2 regions of the Leptothrix toolikensis genome follow, and region 1 is predicted to be linked to the other one. Evidence: predicted binding sites of a transcription regulator. Region 1 holds the regulator's gene; the other holds the start of a gene.

Region 1 (4,178 bases):
TGCGCCGCACGCTGGGATCTTTGGCATCCACGCCGTCGATGTCGATCTGCACGCCCCGGCGTAGCAGGCGCGGGGGGCATGGGGTATCGCTGCTGGCACAGCTTTGGATGCGGCATTGCGCGATCAAGGAGACGACTTGAACGGTGGGGGTCATGTCCAGACGGGTGATGTGTACCGCAGCGGGGTCGGTCAGGGCTTGCCAGTTGTCATTGCTGGCTAAGGCGAGACTGCCGCCTGAGAGTCGGATATCGGCACTGCGTTGGCTGCTAGTTGCATGGAGCCGAAAGCCGAAGCGCTCTTGGTTGCTGGCGAGCGAGTCCTCTTTGGTGTCGCGGCTGTAGCTGTAGCCGATCTGTGAACTCAGGCCTGCCGGGTTCTGATCCACCGGAAACAAGCCGCCATAAGGGTTGGCTCGGCCCGGTTCATCCCCCGCAGCACCCCAGTAACCGGCGCGGCGCAGATCGCGCGCGATCAGATCCACGCTGTGGCGTAGCGTTTGATGCAGTCGCGTTTCAGCGTGCAGGCGTTTTTGCTCGGCCAGGTGCATCAACACCAAGCTGCTGGCGCTGATCATGATCAGCATGTTCAAGGCCAACGCCACCAGCATCTCGATCAGGCTGAAGCCGGTTGGGGGCAGGCGGCTGGATCGAAGGTGGTGGTTCATGGCGGCTCCTTGCTGCTCCTGGCACTACTGCACCCAGCAGCGCCGGTTCATGGCGGCGGTGTTGCCAAGCTGGGCATCGGTCCCGGACACCATCTGTCGGTTGCCGGCGTTCAGGATCACGCCCAGCCGTTGGCACGGGCTGTCGTCTGCTTGGGCCCCTTGGGCGATGGCCGTGATGCTGTAGGCGCTGCTTTCGGTGCCGATCACGGTGCTCAGGCTCAATTGATAGAGCCCGTTGGGCGTGGTGGACGGCAAGTCCAAGCCGCCTGCGCCAAGGGTGTTGGTGTAGCTGGGCTGGAACGAGCGGCGCCGCTCTTGGGCTTGTTCGATCTGCATCAAGGCGCTGAGGGCTTCCATGCGCCGGCTGCGCAGCACATGGTCGCGGTAGCTGGGCATGACCAGCGTGCTGAGCAAGGCGATGAGGCCGCAAACCACCACCAGTTCGATCAAGGTCCAGCCGCGCATGGTGGGCTCCTTTTTCGCTTCCTTCGCCGGTTAGCAAGCGGGCACGCCGCTCATCTTGCCGGCCGCCATGCACAGGCGCACCCGGCCCATGATGTTGACGACATGGCGCAGGCGCACGCTGCCATCGTTGCTGCTCAGATCAAAGCTGCCGGCCGGGCTCACGGTGCCTTGGCGTGGATCGACCCGCAGCGATTTGACGTTGGCACTCAATTGCACGCGGGTGGTGTCTGGAATAAACACACTGCGCAGTAGCAGCGTGCCGCTTTGGCATGTTGCTTGACCCGCATCGGAGCAGGCGCAAGCATCGGCATCACCCGTGTGGACCACATAACAACTGCCGCCTGTAGGCGCAGCGTGCAAGCTCAAGCGCAGACCCTGACCACTGGCCCCACTGCGGGCACGCCACTCGTGCATGTCGGCTTGCAGCTGCATCGAGAGCCCTTCGAGCTGGCGACGGCTGAGAAAGCTGCTGAGTGCGGGCAAAGCCTGCCCAAGCAAAAGCGCACCGATGCTCATCACCACGAGCGCCTCCACCAAGGTCCAACCCCGATCCGGTGTGTTCACGCTGTCCTCCCGTGTCCTTGATGCGTTGAACGCACTTTAGGCCGACAAGTTCAGTCGTTGCTATCCCTCTTTGGATGGGTGAGTGGGGGGGTGGTTTGGCGCTAGATGTCTTGGATCAGCCGCTTGAACTCGTCCACGTCTTCGAATTGGCGGTAGACCGAGGCGAAGCGGACGTAGGCCACTTTGTCGAGGTGTTTGAGCTCAAGCAAGACGCGCTCGCCGAGTTCAGCGGTGGAGACTTCGCTGCTGCCGCTGGAGCGGAGCTGGTCTTCGATGCGTTCGAGGGCGGCGTCGATGCGGTCCACGCTGACGTTGCGTTTGCGCAGCGCCAAGCCCATCGAAGCCCGCAGTTTGCTGCGGTCGTAATCCACCCGGTCGCCGTTCTTTTTCACCACCGCCGGCAGGCTCAGTTCAGCCCGCTCGTAGGTCGTGAAGCGTTTGTCGCACTGGAGGCAACGGCGGCGACGCCGCACGGTGTCCCCCTCGTCCGATTCCCGGGTCTCGACGACTTGGGTTTCGGGGTGATTGCAAAAGGGACAGCGCACGGTGGGTTTAGCAATAACTCAGCGGTAGACCGGGAAGTCACGCGTCAGCTGCGCCACTTGGGCCTTGACGCGTTCGATCACGGCGTCGTCGTTCGGCGCTTCGAGCACGTCAGCGATCAAGTTGGCCACCTGACGCGACTGCTCTTCCTTGAAGCCGCGTGTGGTCATCGCCGGCGAGCCCAAACGAATCCCGCTGGTGACAAAGGGCTTTTGCGGGTCGTTGGGGATGCCGTTTTTGTTGCAGGTGATGTGGGCCCGGCCCAGCAGCGCTTCGGCTTCTTTGCCGGTGAGGTTCTTGGGGCGCAGATCGACCAACATCACGTGGCTCTCGGTGCGACCGGAGACGATGCGCAGACCGCGCTCAGTCAGGGTGTCGGCCAAGACGGCAGCGTTCTTCACCACTTGTTCTTGGTAAGCCTTGAACTCGGGTTGCAGCGCTTCTTGGAAGGCCACAGCCTTGCCAGCGATGACGTGCATCAAGGGGCCGCCTTGGATGCCGGGGAAGATGGCCGAGTTGATCTTCTTGGCGATCTCTTCGCTGCGCATCAAGATCAAGCCGCCGCGCGGGCCGCGCAGGGTCTTGTGGGTGGTGGTGGTCACCACGTCCGCATGCGGCACCGGATTCGGGTAGACGCCAGCAGCGATCAGGCCAGCGTAGTGCGCCATGTCCACCATGAAATAAGCCCCCACAGCCTTGGCGACCTTGGCGAAGCGCTCGAAGTCAATGCGCAGCGCAAAGGCCGAAGCGCCCGCGATGATCAGCTTGGGGCGGTGCGCGTGGGCCAGCGCTTCCATGGCGTCGTAGTCGATGTCTTCAGCCGCGTTCAGACCGTAGGAGACGACCTTGAACCACTTGCCCGACATGTTCAGCGGCATGCCATGGGTCAGGTGGCCGCCTTCGGCCAGACTCAGACCCATGATGGTGTCGCCGGGCTGCAACAGACCGAAGAACACCGCTTGGTTGGCTTGCGAGCCAGAGTTGGGCTGCACGTTGGCGTATTCGGCGCCGAAAAGCTGCTTGGCGCGGTCGATGGCGAGTTGCTCGACCACATCGACGTGTTCGCAGCCACCGTAGTAGCGCTTGCCGGGATAGCCTTCGGCGTACTTGTTTGTGAGCTGCGAGCCCTGCGCGGCCATCACGGCCGGGGAGGTGTAGTTCTCAGAGGCGATCAGCTCAATGTGCTCTTCTTGGCGGCGCACTTCGGCGTCGATAGCACGGTTGAGTTCGGGATCAATGTGGGCCAAGGTATGGGTGGCGCGGTCAAACATGGGCGGTCCTGTGGATCATGGCTAAGGTTGCATCGACTGCCCAGGCGCACGGCGTCATGCAAGATCCCGTCTCGGCGGGTCGGCAGCCGCGCTCCCCGGTGGTTGACCACCTCGGAGAGGGGGTTGGGATGGCAAAAAGTGCCAAGCCTCCCCTCTGGATCGCCAGTTGCGCGGCGGCGGCGAGTGTAGCGGATTCAGCGCATGGCCAACCGGGTGTTGCGCTGGCCGGTCGCAGGCGCTTCGGGCGTTGCTGCGGGGCTAGGCAAATGCGCGGAGACGGGCACAAAGACGCCTTGCGAGATTTGATGCAAGTACTTGTGCTCGGCCAGCACCTTGGTGGCGTAGCCGCCGTCATCGCTTAGATTCGTGGCCCCGACATAACGCCGCAGGCCGCCTTCGAGCGAGCCGCCCGCACGTGCAATGCATTCTTTGAGCACCTGCACACCCACGCGCAGATTGGTCACGGGGTCAAAAGCCGCGTGATTGCCGCCGAAGACCTCGTACTTGGCATCGTGTACCCGGGTCATGACTTGCATCAGGCCTTGGGCACCGACGGCGCTTTGCGCAAACGGATTGAAACCTGACTCGATGGCCATGACCGCCAAGATGAGCGTCGGTTCGAGCTTTTCGCGATGACCCATGCGCCACGCTTCTTGCACCAGTCGGCTGAT
Region 2 (4,178 bases), on a different contig from region 1:
GCTTGCCGCCGTTGTGCGCCAAACCTGCGACGGTTTGGTAGGACTCATCGACATCGACCTTCAGATCGACCACCAGCGGCTTGGGCGTGATGGGCGTGACCGAGCGGATGCGCGAATAGATCACACCGTCCACCGTCAGCCAGTTGCGCTTGGTCAGCGGCTGGCAGCCCAAGCGCTCAGCGACTTCGGGCACGGCGGGAATGCGCAAGTCGATGGACGTGCTGTCACCGTTGAAGACGGCTTGTGAGCCGTCCGAGCGTTGACCCACGTGGGCTTGGTGCCGGGTGCGCTTTTGACCCGCGACGGGCACGCCCAGACGCAGCATTTGATAGCGCAAGCCGTGGGCCAGCGGTTCAGACGCCGAGGTGAAGCTCAGCTCCTTGCCGCGTGAGACGCAACCGTCGGTTTCCAGCAGGCCTTGAACCATTGCCAGGGTTTGCTGGCGCGGCAGGTGGGCCAGACGCGGCGCAATGCGCTTGGCGTGCTGGGCGTCGTACAGGTCGTCGTGGCTGAACGGCAGGGTCGGTGCGCCCGCGCCGACGATGCGGCCCGTGGTGCCGTTGCGCACCACGCCACAGCCTGCGGCCCAGTGGATTTGCACATAGGTGTCGCCCCGGCCCGTTTCCCAGCTGTGGACGCCGCGTGCAGCCAGATAGCTGCGCACGAAGTCCAAGTGACCATCGACTTGCGGGTTGCCCGACACGCCCCATTGCATGCCGTCCTTGGACAAATGACCGTCGCCCAACAAGATGCCGTAGAGGTGTGCGTCGTCTTCGGTGAAGCCTTCGACCGGCACCACTTCGGTGGGGATGGTCAGGCCGATGTAGTCGCCTTGGCGGAGCTGGCCGGCGTCGATCCAAGCTGGGGCCACTTTGCCCTTGGCCAGCCAAGCTTCGGTGCGCGTATTGGCTTGACCCAGTGGCACGCCTTGAATCGCCCAGAACGGGTGCGCGTCGGTTACTTGCAAGGGCTCGATGGCGTGCTTGACGTCCACCGCCACCATCGGGTCATGCTGGTTGTAGACCATGCGCTCAGTGACTTCGCGGTACTGACCGCTGTGGCCCAGCACCAAGTCGCCGGCACGGATATCGCGGATCGGCCGGGTGCCTTGCGCGGTGTACACCAGCGTATCGGGGGCGAAGCATTGATTCACCGCGACGGCCGTGTCGTTGACCACTTTCAGGAACGGCACCACGCCTTGGGATTCACCGTTGGTGCCCTTGATGTGGCTGCCCAGGGCGCGCACAGCGGTCCAGTCGTTGCCCAGGCCGCCCGCGAATTTGGACAACATGGCGTTGTCTTTGATGGCTTCGTAGATGCCGTCGAGGTCGTCGGGCACGGTGGTCAGGTAGCAGCTCGACAGCTGCGAGCGGCGTGTGCCGGCATTGAACAGCGTGGGCGTGCTCGACATGAAGTCAAAGCTCGACAGCACTTCGTAGAACTCGATAGCGCGGGCTTCGCGGTCGGTCTCATTGAGCGCCAAGCCCATGGCCACGCGCATGAAAAAAGCTTGCGGCATTTCGATGCGCTGCTTCTTGATGTGCAAGAAATAGCGGTCGTAAAGCGTTTGCAGCCCAAGGTAATCAAAGTTCAGATCGCGCTCGGCCTTGAGTGCCGCGCCCAAACGGGCCAAGTCGTACTGCTGGCCCATGCGCTCGTCGAGCAACTCAGCGGCCACACCCTTATGGATGAAGTTCGGGAAGTAGTCGGCGTACCGGCTGGCCATCTCGGCTTGGGTCACTTCACCGCCCAGCACTTCGCGGCGGATGGTGTGCAGCAGCAGTCGCGCGGTGACACGGGTGTAGCTCGGGTCTTTTTCGATCAGGGTACGCGCGGCCAGAATCGAGGCCTTGTAGACCTCGTCGATCGGCACACCGTCGTACAGGTTGCGCCGTGTCTCGGACAACACCGGCTCGGCCACCACTTCGGCACCCAGATCCGCGCAGGCCGATTCGATCAGGCCTTGCAGCTTGTTCAAGTCCAACGGCACGCGCACACCTTGGTCGATCACCATCAGGGGCGGCGGCACTTGGGCGGCTTGGGCCGCAGCTTGAGCGGCTTGCTCGGCCAGACGGGCGCGCTCTTGAGCGTGGCGTTCACGGTACAAAACGTAGGCCCGCGCCACTTCATGGTGTTCCGCGCGCATCAGGCCGAGTTCCACTTGGTCCTGTACGTCTTCGATGTGGAAGGTGCCACCGCTGGGGCGTGAGCGCATCAAGGCCCGCACGACGTTGCTGGTCAGGTGTTCCACGGTCTCGCGCACGCTGGCTGAAGCCGCGCCTTGAGCGCCGCGCACGGCCAAAAAGGCTTTCATCAACGCCACGGCGATCTTATTTGGCTCAAAGGCCACCACCGCGCCGTTGCGGCGAATGATGTGGTAATCGGCGTAGTTGATCGCAGGGGTCGCAACCCCTTCGGCATCAGCCAGATAAGCGGTGGACAACACGGATGACGAGCTCGGCGTGACGGTAGACGGCATGAAATTCCTCAGCACTTGGGCGGCCGCGAGAATACCATGCAAGCCGGTCAGTGGGCACTACATATAGTGTTAATAGGGATGGTTGCCACTACCCATAGCGTCAAGGTGGCGACCTGTCAAGAGTGTGATGCGATCTTTACAGGGGATTCAAACAACAGCGTGCGCAGTTGATCCCAGTCAAAGCCCGGGCCAGGGTCGGCTTTGCGTCCGGGGGCGATGTGTTCGTGGCCGACGGCGGCGGTGATGGGGTACTGGGTGCTCAGATCACGGATCAGGGTGGCCAGTTGGGTGTATTGGGCCGGCTCGAAGGTGTCGCCGTCCAGGCCTTCGAGCTCAATGCCCACCGAGTAGTCGTTGCAGTTGGGCCGGTCTTGCCAGCAGGAGCGCCCAGCGTGCCAAGCACGGCGATCAGCACTGACAAACTGCGTGCAGCGACCATCGCGTTGGATCAGAAAATGCGCCGAAACTTCCAACCCCCGCAGGGTGTCGAAGTAAGGGTGCGCGTCCCCGTCAAGTTGATTGGTAAAGAGCTTTTCGATGGCATCGCCGCCGTAGATACCCGGCGGCAGGCTGATGGCGTGGACCACCACCAGATCAATCACCACGCCCTCGGGCCGTGGCCCATGGTTGGGTGAGGGCACAGCGCGGGCCGCGTCATACCAGCCCGCGACCCAACCCGCTGTCCAACCTACCCGGCTCACGCCATGTCCTCCGGCAGCGGCGCTTCACCATCGAGGTGGATGCCGAGGCGCGCCATGCGGTAGCGCATTTGGCGCAGGCTCAGGCCCAAGCTTTGGCCCGCCGCAGTGCGGTTGTGATGGTGGTGGTCGAGGGCAAGCACCAAGATATCGCGCTCGATGTCGTCGAGGTGGCGCGTTAGATCGGTCGGCAGTGCGGCCGATGCGGCCATCGTTGTGGTTGGTGGGGGGGAGGCGTCTTCTGCGGTCGGCCGCAGCGTCTCGGGCAGGCCAAGGTCTGAGGCGTCGATCAAGGTGCCACTGCTCAGTGCCATGGCGCGGTGCAGCATGTTTTCTAGCTCGCGCACATTGCCGACGAAGGGGTGGTGTTGCAAAGCGGCGTGGGCGGTGGGGCTCAAATGCCATGCTTCACGCTCACCCGCATCGCGCGATAGCCGCACCAAGATGGCGCTGCACAAATCGGCCAGATCCTCGCAGCGTTCACGCAAGGGCGGCACCCGGATCTCGATCACGTTGAGTCGGTAGTACAGGTCCTGACGAAAACGACCGGCTTGCACCTCGCTACCCAGATCGCGGTGCGTGGCGCTGAGGATGCGCACGTCGATGGGCAATTCCGCCGTCATCCCAATGGGCCGCACGGCGCGCTCTTGGATGACGCGCAGCAGCTTGGTCTGCATCAACAGGGGTAGATCGCCGATTTCGTCCAGAAACAAGGTGCCGCCTTGGGCCGCTTGGAAGAAACCACCCCGATCTTCGGTCGCCCCGGTAAAGGCCCCTTTGCGATAACCGAAGAACTCGGCCTCCAGCAGATGCTCGGGGATGGCCCCGCAGTTGACGGCCATGAAGGGTTGACCAGCGCGCACACCTGATTCATGGATGGCGCGCGCCACCAGCTCCTTGCCTGTGCCCGATTCCCCGCTGATGAGCACCGGCGCCATGCTGCGCCCGACCTTGTCGATCAGGGCGCGTACTTGGCGCATCGGGGCCGAATGACCCACCAT

The links. The regulator NrdR, encoded in region 1, represses ribonucleotide reductase genes. The targets are predictions, from matches to a motif close to CACNANATNTNGTG.
Region 2: the regulator NrdR is predicted to act here: its motif matches at 2,535-2,548, upstream of AC3VI7_RS00975 (ribonucleoside-diphosphate reductase subunit alpha).

The regions. Positions count from the first base shown of each region.
Region 1 covers NZ_JBYSVC010000006.1:54,683-58,860, reverse strand. The annotation lists gene AC3VI7_RS02130 (PilW family protein) at 1-664, opposite strand, end outside; gene AC3VI7_RS02125 (type IV pilin protein) at 689-1,129, opposite strand; gene AC3VI7_RS02120 (GspH/FimT family pseudopilin) at 1,160-1,693, opposite strand; gene nrdR (transcriptional regulator NrdR) at 1,795-2,238, opposite strand; gene glyA (serine hydroxymethyltransferase) at 2,257-3,507, opposite strand; ZMP/ZTP riboswitch at 3,539-3,687, opposite strand; gene AC3VI7_RS02105 (lytic transglycosylase domain-containing protein) at 3,702-4,178, opposite strand, start outside.
Region 2 covers NZ_JBYSVC010000003.1:25,228-29,405, forward strand. The annotation lists gene AC3VI7_RS00975 (ribonucleoside-diphosphate reductase subunit alpha) at 1-2,479, opposite strand, end outside; gene ampD (1,6-anhydro-N-acetylmuramyl-L-alanine amidase AmpD) at 2,596-3,180, opposite strand; gene AC3VI7_RS00985 (sigma-54-dependent transcriptional regulator) at 3,177-4,178, opposite strand, start outside.